Regions from separate parts of the Clostridium budayi genome, predicted to be linked through region 2. Evidence: riboswitches for the same ligand, from Rfam matches in the RefSeq annotation. Region 2 holds a riboswitch; the other holds the start of a gene.
The links. Region 2 has a riboswitch for lysine ahead of ACZ5TJ_RS00115 (Na+/H+ antiporter NhaC family protein). Riboswitches for the same ligand answer to the same signal wherever they lie in the genome.

Region 1 (6,492 bases), 1.1 Mb from region 2:
TGATATAGTTAAAATACATAATGCATTAACTCCAGCTCTTGCAGCATTCATATAAAGTCCAGCTGATTCCATTTCAACAGCTAAAACCCCCATCTTTTGCCATTTTCTTAATCCTTCAAGTCCTTCTTCTCCGTAAAAAACATCACTTGATAATATATTTCCAACATGAGTTTCAATGTTTAATTCTTTTGCCGCATTTACAGCTTTATCTAATAATTCATAACTTGCGATTGGTGAATATGTTCCTGGTAAGTTATATTGACTTGCATAATTTGAATCTGTACAAGCTCCCATTCCAATTACAACATCATAAGGTTTTAAATTTTCACTAATTGCTCCTGCTGAACCAATTCTTATAAGATTTTTAACTCCATAGAAATGAATTAATTCATATGAATATATTCCTATTGATGGAATCCCCATTCCACTTCCTTGTACTGATATTTTTTTTCCTTTATATGTTCCTGTATATCCATACATTCCTCTAACTGTGTTATATTGAACAGGGTTTTCTAAAAATGTTTCTGCTATATATTTAGCTCTTAGCGGATCCCCTGGCAAAAGCACTGTTTCTGCTATTTCTCCTAATTTTGCGTTATTATGTGGTGTTGGTACTGAATTTGCCATATATTTATTCCTCCTTAAGTCTTTCTCATAATATTATTATAGCATAACAACATGTCCATGTAAACCTTTGCTATGTTATGTCGAATTATAGAAAAAGCCCCCCCTATAGGGAGCCCTTTAATTTTCTTCTAACTCTAATTTTTCTACTTCTTCAAATGCCTGTTCTTTAGAATTTACTACTTCTAAATCTACATCCTCTAATTTAAGTATCTTTGTTTTCTTTTTAAATTTATATCCAAATAATAATATAAGGAATAATGGAATTCCAATATATGCTGATATTATACTCATCCAATCTATTCCATCACTATTTATATAAGCAAACCCTTGACCTACAATTACAACTGCGCATAATACTAATGCTATAATAGGTCCTAATGGGAACATTTTAGATTTATAAGGTAATTTACTTAAATCTTTACCTTGATGAATATAGGCTTTTCTAAATCTATAGTGACAAACTGCTATTCCAAGCCAAGCTATAAATCCTGCAAGTCCAGATGCTGCTACAAGCCATACATAAACACTACTTTCAGCAAATATACCTGTTAAAAAACAAGCTGATGCTATTACTGTAGTTAAAATTATTGCATTAACTGGAACACCTCTTTTATTTGTTTTTCCAAATATCTTTGGTGCCATTCCTTCCTTTGCCATAGAATATAACATTCTGCTTGATGCATACATACCTGAGTTACCAGCTGATAGTACTGATGTTAATATAACAGCATTCATAAGTGATGCAGCGCCTGCAATACCAGCTCTTTCAAATACCATTGTAAATGGACTAGTATTAACGCCTGCAAGTCCTGAAGGAATTATTAACCCAATAACGATTATAGTTCCAATATAGAAAAGCAATATTCTCCAAAATACTGTATGAACTGCTTTTGGAATTGTTTTTTCAGGATTTTCTGATTCACCAGCTGCAATTCCTATAAGTTCTGTTCCTTGGAATGAGAATCCTGCAATTAAAAATATTGCAAATATTGATTTAGCGCCACCAACAAATGGACCACCATTTGCATAAATATTTTTAAAGCCAATAGCAGCATCTCCACCCATAATTCCTAAAATTATAAGGACACCAACAATCATAAATATAATTACCGTAACAACTTTAATTCCTGCAAACCAAAATTCTGATTCTCCATATGCTTTTGCAGATAAAAGATTTAATCCAACTATTATAACTAAAAATATTACGCTCCATACAAAAGCTGGAACATTTGGAAACCAAAATTTCATAATTAAAGAACCTGCAACCATTTCTGTAGCAATTGTTATTGCCCAGTTATACCAATAGTTCCATCCTAATGCAAATCCTAAAGCTGGATCAATAAATTTTGTTGCATATACTCCAAATGATCCTGATATAGGCATAAATGTTGCCATTTCTCCAAGACTTGTTATTAAAAAATAAACCATTATACCTATTATTCCATAAGCTACTATTGAACCTCCAATACCAGCTTGATGAATACTATCTCCCATTGCAAGGAAAATACCAGTACCAATGGATCCACCCATTGCAATCATATTAAGATGCCTTGCCTTAAGCCCCCTTGAAAGCTCGTTATTTTCTTCTTTTGCCATAACTTTTTCCTCCTTAGTTTAAGAAAAAATAAAACCCTGAGGAAATTATCACTCAGGGAAATATTAAAATGTACTTAAACTAAGGTACATAAAAATTACTTACTTCGAATGATAGCCCTCCACAAAAAAGCTTTGTGACAATCTTACACATATTATATGTAAAACCAGCAATATAACCTTAAAGCATTAGTTATACACTTCGGCAAATTTTCCTTTCATATTAAATCATTGTGCTTACCTCATTAATATTACTCTTAAAATTTGCACCTCTACCTCAAATGTTTTATTTTCTTTTTATTTATTATCTTACGATTTTAAAATATATGCAATACATTTACATATTTATTATTATTTTATTTACATTTTAAGTTCTTTAAAACCCTTAAAAAGACTTTAACAAGACTTGGATCAAACTTCTTTCCAGCCTCTTTTTTAATTGCTTCTATTGCTTCCTCTTCACTAAGTTTCTTACCCTTGCCATTAATCATATAATCATATGCATTTAATAAGTAAACTACTCTTGCACAAAATGGTATATTATTTCCTGCTAGTCCTAATGGATATCCTTTTCCATCCCATCTTTCATGATGTGTTAATACTGCACTTGCAATATGACTTAAATCTTTATCAGATTGCAATATTCTATATCCTTTTTCCGTATGAAGCTTTATAAGTTCAATTTCTTCTTTTGTTAAGTTATTTCCTTTTTCAAGTATATCATATGGTATACCAACTTTTCCTATGTCATGAAGTTTAACTACACGCCTTAAATTATCCATCTCATTTTTGCTAAGATTCATCTCTTCACCAATTTTATTAGCAAGTTTCATCATTCTTTTTATTCTTTTTTTAGTTTCAGAAGTATTATAAATGTTCCGTCTAATAGAATTTATTGTAGCTTTTCTTAAGGTTGCATCATTTAGTAGCTTATTTTTATATACTTCTTTTTCAGCTTCAACTATTAACTCATCAATGCTCTTTCCTTTTCCACTAGAAACTCCAAGAGAAATACTAAGAGGTACTGGTTTATAGTTTGCAAGTAAACATTCATAAGATATATTCTCTGAAATTTCAACAGCGTTATCTTTATCTATACCTTTAAGAATAATAACTATTTCATCTCCACCCCATCTAACTACTTCACCTTTATCTTTTACTACTTTCTTTATTACTTTAGCAATTTCTACTATAAATCTATCACCTTCTAAATGACCTAATGAATCATTAACGATTTTTAGTCCATTAATATCCCCCATTATTATACTAATTATATCTTCTTTATTTTTATTATATTCTTTACTTATCTTATCAAAATATGTTCTATTATATAAACCTGTAAGTTTATCTCTATAACTTAAATAGGTCAATTTATCTTCAAGCTTTTTTCTCTCAGTAATATCTCTTGAAGTACCAACTACTCCTATTATCTCATTTTGTTCCCCAAATATTGGAGCTTTTATATCTTCTAAAAATACTTTACCATTTTTATATTTATGGATACTTTCAACCTTGATACACTTACCTGTTTCCATTACCTCTTTATCTTTAGAGACAAAACTTTCTGCTTCATCTTTTGAAAGTGCTAATACTTCATTGCCCTTTCCAATTATCTCCTCTCTTTTTACATCAAATAATTTTTCAAAAGCTAAGTTACATCCTAAATAATTGCTATTTACATCCTTAAAGAAAATTGCCTCTGGTATAGCATCAATTATTGAATTTAGCATATTTTTTTGTTTAATTATTTCTTTCTTTGCTCCTACCCTCCATGTAACATCAATTAATGTTACTATTTCTGATATTTCACTTCCATAATCATTAACATTTACAACATGCACTTCTACTATCTTATCATAAACACTATATTCCTTAATAATTTTACTTCCTAAATTTATATTTCTATTAAATTTAATATTTTCATTTAAATATATTTTATCTAATAAATGTTCTATATGTTTTTTTAATATATCTTCCTTACTAAGATGCAACATTTCGCAAAATTTTGTATTTACCATTTCTACTTCGCTATATTTATTTGCTATAAGAATTGCAAAAGGTATATTTTCTAAAAGTATATCAATTAAATTCAAAAATACCACTCCATTTATAAAAATCTTAATGCCCAGACTTACTATTAATATGTAACATTTAGAATAATTTTATTTACTATAAAATTAAAGAGACTATAAAAAGCCTCTTTTAAAATAAAAATCTATCTTCTAGCTATTAAAAACTTTGTTTTAATACCTTGTTTTGTAAACATATCTTCGTGCTCTGTTGTTACATTATACTTAAAATCACTTGAATGAAGATCGTATGTTATATACTCTATATTGAATCCACTTTCTTTAAAATACTCAATTGATTCTTCAAAAAGTTCATCATCATCTGTTTTAAACCATATTTCACCGTTATCATTTAAGAATTTCTTATAGTTTTCTAATTGTCTTGTATGAGTAAGTCTTCTCTTCTTATGTCTTTCTTTTGGCCATGGATTACAGAAATTTATATATATTCTATCTATAACATCTTCTTCACTTAGCATCTCATCTATTATTGCTATTTCTTGTGCCATAAGTTTTACATTATCTATAACTTCATTCTTATCTTCAAAAGCTTTTTCTATATTTCTTTTAGCTAAAACTAAAACTTCATCTTTTATATCTATTGCTATATAATTTATGTCTTTGTTTTCTGATGCATGTACTGCCATGAATGTACCTTTTCCACATCCAAGCTCTAAATAAATAGGATTATTTTTTCTTGCAAAAGTTTCTCTCCATTTTCCTTTATAATCACTAGGCTTAATTACAAAAAAATCACAACCTTCTAATTCTGGTCTAGCCCAAGGCTTTTTTCTCATTCTCATATGTTACGTTCACTCCATCTTTATAAGTTTCATTCCTATTATACATATTTTGAATATTATTAACAACAGAAATGATTACTTTCCATTTATAAGTGACTTTAGATCTTTCAAGTGATTGTGATGTTTAGTATGTTTTGCATGTGGGAAAGCTTTTAATATTCTATTGCTTTCTTTTCCTTCTTTCTTAAGATTATTAAGTTTTAATAATAACTTTTCTAATCTATCATTATTTTGTCCTTTTCTCTTTTCAAGCTCTTGCTTTAATTTTCTTACGCCAGTTTCACCAAAGGACTCAACCTTTATATTTAACTCTTTAAGTTCATCTTTTATATTACTTAAACTTTCTAAATGTTCTCTTAAATGTATTAGATGCGCCACTGTAAATATTGTATCTACTATAAATATTGTTGTTATTATAGCTGATAGTGGATATAAAATTTTATGTGGAATAGAAACTACTGTATTTTTACATAAAGGTTCTAACACATAAACTATAACTACTGCAAGTATACCAAACATTGTAGAATTTAAAAGGCACACTCTTCCATTTATATTAAACTTATGTTCCGAATAATCCCACCACTTCATATTAAATAATTTTTCAAGTACATACGAAGTAATATATTCTAATATTGATGCAAGTATCATTCCTCCAAAAAATACTTCTACTATATTTCCTTTCATACCACTTAGACATTCAGTAACAATTATGCCTCCAAATCCATATATGGGACAAACAGGACCATATAAAAATCCTCTATATGTAAATTTTTTATCTATAATATAACAGTATATCGTTTCGCTAACCCATCCTAAAAAGCTGTAAATAGTAAAATATATTATTAATTCTCTCAAAAAAATCACCTCCAAATATATAATTATTATATACCTAGATTGGTGATTTTTTTATAAGAATTTTGTTAATTTTGTTTTCTACTTAAATAATCAGCTATACTTTCTTTAAATTTCTTAAACTGTTCTCCTCCATACATTTTAGATTTCATGTCCGGAAATGCTCTCATAATTCTATTTTGAACAGTTGATACACCTTTCTTTCTTTTAAACATACTAAATGTATCTTCAAATTTAGCTTTAAAACCTTTTAAGTCTCCAGTACTTTTTAATTTATTAAAAACTTTGTTAAATTCTATATCATTAAATTTATCCATAGACATATTGAAATTTTTAAGTTCAATATTGATTTGAGATATCTTTTTTAGCATATCATTCATATCTACTAATGAAATAACGGTTAATATAGAATCTAATATAAATATAGCTACTATTATAGTAGAAGCAATTAATATTTGATTATAAGTTAATAAAGATACTTTTGATACTACAAAAGGATTTAATATGTCTATTAAAAATAATGATAAAAATCCAAATATAACGGAATT
Region 2 (6,492 bases):
GAGATTCGTTTTTTAATTTATATAGTAATTTATACTGAGAAATCAGCATTTAATGTATTAAGGAAAAACTTATTTATTTTTAAATTTAAATTTATCTACTATTAATGCAATTGCATTATCACCTGATATATTACAAGCAGTTCCAAAACTGTCTTGAGCAATATAAAGTGCAATCATTAATGCAAGCTGTGCTTCACTAAATCCTAAATTAGATTGAAGTACTCCAAGGGCTGCCATAACAGCGCCACCAGGAACACCAGGTGCTGCAACCATTGTGATTCCAAGCATTGCGATAAAGCCTGCAAATGTAGTAAATGAAAAAGGCATATTGTTTAGAAGCATTACAGCAATAGAACAACAAGTTAAAGTGATTGTACTACCTGATAGATGAATAGTAGCACATAGTGGAATTACGAATTCACGAACTCCTTTTGATACTCCATTTTTCTCTGCAACATCAAGATTTACTGGAATTGTAGCAGCAGAAGATTGAGTACCTAGAGCGGTTAAGTATCCTGAAACCTGATTTTTTAGAAGTTTAAATATATTTTTTTTATTTAAAGTTCCTGCAACTGTAAATTGTATTAATATTATTCCAAATTGTAGAAGTATTATAATTAAAAATACTTTCCAAAATACTGAGAAAATACTTTTAACTTCTCCAGCATAAGTCATGTTAGCAAATATCCCTAATATATGAATTGGGATAAGAGGAATAATAATATTTTTTATAACCTTTTGAATTATTTCTTGGAATTCAAAACACATATTATATAAAGTTTTACCCTTTATTGATGCAATACCAAGTCCTAATAAGAATGCTAATATTAATGCACTCATTACAGACATAACAGGTGGCATATCAATTTTAAAAATAGGTGGTAATAAGCTGTGTTCTGGATTATTTGCATCAAAAGATAATGAAGCTTTAATGAAGCTTGGGAATATTTTTGATGAAATAAAGAAAGCTAAGAAACCAGAAATAAGTGTTGAGCCATAAGCAAGAAGTGTTGTAAGACCAAGCATCTTACCAGCAGCACTACCAAGGTCTGCTATACCACACACAACAAAACCTAATATAATAAGTGGAATTATAAATCCTAAAAAGTTTCCGAATATAGAATTAAAAGTAGCTAATATACTTACAATTTCCTTTGGCATAAAGGTTCCAATAAGCAATCCTAAGATAATCGCTATTATTAATTTTGGAATAAGTCCTAAATTTTTCATAATTTGTGTTCTCCCTTCGTGCACAAGTGTCTTTTATATGATATTATATATACATAATTAGTTTATCGTCTATTCATTTATTGAAAATAGATGATAATTAGAGGAAATGAGCAGAAAATAAAGAATAACAAGTAATAAGTGTGATTTTGGGGATAATACGAAATGAATTTATAAATTTAAAAGAAAAAATCATTTCTATTAAAAACACATTATATTATTTGTTCAAAAAATTAAAGGGGGAAATTTATTATGTCAGAAGAAAAATTTTATGTTGTAAATGAATCCGTGCTTCCGGATATCTTTTATAAGGTTATGGAGGTAAAAGAACTTATACACACTGGAAGGGTAAAGGATATATCAGAAGGTGTTAAGAAGGTTGGAATAAGTAGAAGTACTTATTATAAATATAAGGATTCAATATATCCTATGGCAGACGGGGTTAATAGCAAAAAGATAACAATAGTGTTATTATTAGCTCATAAGTTTGGGGCACTATCAAGAGTATTAGATTTTATAGCAACAAGAGAGTTAAATATATTAACAATAAATCAAGATATACCTATAAATATGACAGCCAATGTAACTATAACTCTTGACGTATCAAAGATAAAAGGAGATGTAAAAAAGTTTTTATATAAGTTAAGTGAAGTTGAAGATGTTATAAAGGTTAGAGTATTAGCTGTTGAATAAAGTTTTGGAAGGAATGAGAGTTATGAACAAAGAAGTTTTTAAATTAAATAGGGAAAGACTTAGAGAAAAGATAAAAGATGACTCTGTAGTAATATTATTTGCTGGAAATGCACCTAAGAAAACTGCAGATGAACAATATAGATTTACTCCAAATAGAAATTTTTATTATTTAACAGGTATTGATGAAGAAGATCATATTTTAGTCTTATTTAAGAGAAAAGGTGAATTAACTGCCAAAATGTTCATCAAGGAAACTGATGCAGAAAAAGAAAGATGGTATGGAAAGACTATAAGAAAAGAAGAAGTATATGATATAAACGGGATAAAGGATGTAGCTTATTTAGGTGATTTTAAAGCTTTCTTAAATAAACTTCTAAATGAAAGTGAAGAACTTACTGTTTATGTTGATTTAGAAAGAGATGGATTTAATAGTACTCCATCAGTAAGTAATGAATTCTGTAAAGAATTAAAAGATAAGTATCCACATGTAAGTATAAAAAATATATTCCCAGTTATGGCACCTTTAAGACTTGTTAAGAGTCCAGAGGAAGTTTTAGAAATGCAAAAGGCTATTGATATAACAATTGAAGGTGTAGAATCAATAATGAAAAATATAAAGCCAGGCATGAAGGAATATGAATTAGAAGCATATTTTGAGTTTGAATGCAGAAGAAGAGGAGTACGTGATTATGCATTTAATACTATTGCAGCAGCAGGTAAAAATGCAACAATACTTCATTATGTAGATAATAATTCAGAAGCTAAAGACGGAGATTTAATTCTTTTTGACCTTGGTGCACAAGTTAATTATTATAATGGTGACATTTCAAGAACTATACCTGTAAATGGTAAATTTACAGAAAGACAAAAAGAAGTTTATGAAGCAGTTCTTAGAGTTAATGAGAAGGTTATTGAATATTTAAAACCTGGAGTTAAATTCTTAGAAATTAATAAATTATCAAGAGAATGGATTGCTGAGGAATGTATTAAACTTGGTGTTATTAAAAATAAAGAAGAGGTTTTAAAATATTATTGGCATAGTATAGGACATAGTTTAGGTCTTGATACACATGATATAGATAATCCAGGAAGAGATACTGTATTAGAAGCTGGAATGGTATATACTGTAGAACCTGGTATATATATTGAGGAAGAAAGTATTGGTGTAAGAATTGAAGATGATGTTTTAATAACAGCTGATGGAAATGAAGTTCTTACAAGAAATATGATAAAAAGTGTTAAAGAAATAGAAGAGTTTATGCAAAATCATTAAAATAATATAGTAAAATGGGCTAAATTTATTATTGACAAAATTTTGAAGTGAGTATATAATCACATTAATATGATAAGTGAATAATTAGAAGAGATAGAGGCGCGATATTCAAGAGTACTATTACTGAGTTAAGCACAGTGATGTAATAGGAAAGGGAATATCGCCGAAGGATACAATTAATGCTTTAAAGTTGTAATCCTGGGGTTATGGATAACATCCATAAGACTGTCACAGATTAAATTTGTGGTGAGCTATCATTCAAGTAGATTTTACTGTATATAAGTAGAACCTTGGGTGCTATCTCAAGGTTCTTTTTTATTTTTTAAATAGATATGAACCTTTAAATATTCACAGAAAAGTTTAAGGGGGATTTATACATGAGAAAAAGTAGAAATTATTTAATATTAGGTATTACTATTATTCTTACACTTTGTATGTCAACTGTTGCTTTTGCAGCAGAAGTTGATCAGGGAGCGCTTAATGCAGACAAGTTTGGAATTTTAACTATAATTCCACCACTAGTTGCAATTATATTAGCATTTATAACTAAAAATGTTGTTGTTTCGTTATTTATAGGAACTTTAGCTGGATGCTTTATGCTTCAAATAATTGACCATAATGCCTTTAGTTCATTAATTCAGGCGTTTTTAGATTTTATACAAAGAGTTCTAAATTCATTAGCAGACCCTTGGAATGCAGGTATAATACTTCAGGTTTTAGCTATTGGAGGAGTTATTAACTTAGTTTCAAAGATGGGGGGAGCTAGAGCTATTGCAGAGGCATTAGCTAGAAGAGCAAAAACTCCAAGAAGTGCTCAAATGGTAACATGGTTCTTAGGATTACTAGTTTTCTTTGATGATTATGCAAACTCTTTAATAGTCGGACCTATTATGAAACCAGTTGCTGATAAGTTAAGAATTTCTAGAGAAAGATTAGCATTTATAATAGATGCAACAGCAGCACCAATTGCAGGGCTTGCAATAATTTCAACATGGATAGGACTTGAAGTTGGACTTATAAAAGATTCATTTACTCAAATAGGTATGGATGTAGATGCTTTTGGAGTATTTTTAAATACAATACCTTTTAGATTTTATAATATATTAATTCTTGCGTTTGTTGTTATAACAACTCTTATGCTTAGAGAGTTTGGTCCAATGAGAACTGCTGAGATAAGAGCAAGAAAGGGAATAAAAAGTAAAGAAGTAGAGAATAAGGATTCAAAGTTAAGTGAGGAAATGGAAGCTAAAGAAGGGATTAAGCTAAGTGTATGGAATGCAATAATTCCTATAGGAACTCTTATAATATCAGCACTTATAAGCTTTTATTATAGTGGATATTCAGCAATAATGGCAGGAGCGGATTCTGCTCTTATAAGCGTATTAAATAACTCACCTTTCTCATTTGAAGCAATTCAACAAACATTTAGTGCAGCAGATGCTTCAACAGCACTTTTCCAATCAGCAATATTTGCTTCAATAGTTGCAATTTTAATGGCTGTTTTAAAGAAGATATTCACAATTTCAGAAGCCATAGATGTATGGATAGATGGTATGAAAGGCCTTATAATCACAGGAGTAATTCTGCTTCTTGCATGGTCATTAAGTTCTGTTATTAAAGATTTAGGAACAGCTAAATATTTAGTAACGTTATTATCAGATTCAATTCCACTATTCTTACTTCCAAGCATAATATTTATACTTGGAGCAGTAATTTCATTCGCAACAGGAACAGCTTATGGAACTATGGGGATATTAATGCCTCTTGCAATTCCGCTTTCTTATTCAATATCACCGGATATGGGATATATTATAGTAAGCACAAGTGCAGTCTTAACAGGAGCTATATTTGGAGATCATTGTTCTCCGATTTCAGATACAACAATACTTTCTTCAATGGGAGCTGGATGTGACCATATTGACCACGTTAAAACTCAAATGTGGTATGCATTATTTGTTGGAGGATTTACAATTTTATTTGGATATATCCCAGCAGGACTTAATATTCCAATTTACATTATATTGCCTGTAGCAATAATAGCATTAATAATTGCAGTAAGGTTTGTTGGAAAGCCTATAGAGACTGTGGAAGAATCTTAAAAATAAAAACTATGGCTTATTAAAGCTATAGTTTTTTATTTAGAATAAATTATATATAATTTGTACCATTTTTACTTCTTTTATAATACTTTATATAGAGGAAAACTTATATTTGGAGATTTTAATATGAATAGAAATCCTATAAATGGAGGCAATGATTTTACTAACATATTCACGCAAACATTTAATGCTTTTATGAATAATAGTAATATTATTGATAGTGTAGTAAATAATTTATTTAATTCAGGTTTTTCATATAACTTTAATCAAGATTTTAACCAAGGGTTTAATCAGGGATTTAATAATATGAATTTTGCAATGAGCGCAAATATGATAGATAAAGAGGACAAGTACTTAATTGAAGGGAATTTCCCAGGTATTGATAAAGATAATATAAGAATAGATTATAAAGATGGATATATTTATCTAAATATCAGAAATAATAGGGTATATTCTAATGGATATAATATGACTATGACTGTAATGCAATTTGGTAATGAATTTAGTAGAGAGTTTTATGTCCCAGAAGCAGATGCTACAAGACTTAAAGTATCATATAGAAATTATAAATTAAAACTTGAGCTTCCAAAGTATAGAGATGTAATAGTGGGAACTTCTAATAATGATTTGTTAGAAAATGATAGTGTAATTATAGATGTTCTAGATTATAAGGAAGAATAAACTTAAGGTGCTTTTGCATCTTAGGTTTATTTTTTTATTAACTTGATATAGAAATACTCTTATGGGAAAATATAGAAAAGGGGGATTGATTATGAGAGTAATAGAAAGAATAGAAGCTTTAAGAAAAGTAATGAAAGAAAGAAAAATAGATTATGTAATTATTCCAAGTTCTGATGCACATCAAAGTGAGTATGTAAGTGATTATTATAAAGGAAGAGCATATATATCAGGATTTACAGGTTCAGCTGGAACAGTTCTTATTGGACTTAATGAAGGAATACTTTGGACTGATGGTAGGTATTTTATACAAGCTGAAAATGAGCTTAAAGGTTCAGGTATAAAGCTATTTAAGATGAGAATTCCAGGGTGGCCAACATTAGAAGAATGGATTTTTGAAAATATTAAATCAGGTGAAACGATAGCTTTTGATGGAAAAGTAGTTTCATTAGAGCAGTATAAAGAAATTAAAAATATAGCAAAGGAAAAATCAATAAACTTAAAAATAGATGAAGATTTATT

Region 1: linked by a shared signal. The riboswitch ahead of ACZ5TJ_RS09270 (amino acid permease) and the one ahead of ACZ5TJ_RS00115 (Na+/H+ antiporter NhaC family protein) in region 2 are both predicted to bind lysine.

Annotation. Positions count from the first base shown of each region.
Region 1 is NZ_AP042456.1:1,942,785-1,949,276, forward strand. Features, by position in the region: gene deoD (purine-nucleoside phosphorylase) at 1-627, opposite strand, end outside; gene ACZ5TJ_RS09270 (amino acid permease) at 745-2,223, opposite strand; lysine riboswitch at 2,328-2,503, opposite strand; gene ACZ5TJ_RS09275 (HD domain-containing phosphohydrolase) at 2,577-4,313, opposite strand; gene trmB (tRNA (guanosine(46)-N7)-methyltransferase TrmB) at 4,436-5,092, opposite strand; gene ACZ5TJ_RS09285 (putative ABC transporter permease) at 5,168-5,947, opposite strand; gene ACZ5TJ_RS09290 (putative ABC transporter permease) at 6,013-6,492, opposite strand, start outside.
Region 2 is NZ_AP042456.1:21,325-27,816, reverse strand. Features, by position in the region: gene ACZ5TJ_RS00130 (dicarboxylate/amino acid:cation symporter) at 70-1,230, opposite strand; gene ACZ5TJ_RS00125 (ACT domain-containing protein) at 1,480-1,920, shown strand; gene ACZ5TJ_RS00120 (aminopeptidase P family protein) at 1,943-3,193, shown strand; lysine riboswitch at 3,280-3,455, shown strand; gene ACZ5TJ_RS00115 (Na+/H+ antiporter NhaC family protein) at 3,571-5,292, shown strand; gene ACZ5TJ_RS00110 (Hsp20 family protein) at 5,419-5,973, shown strand; gene ACZ5TJ_RS00105 (aminopeptidase P family protein) at 6,065-6,492, shown strand, end outside.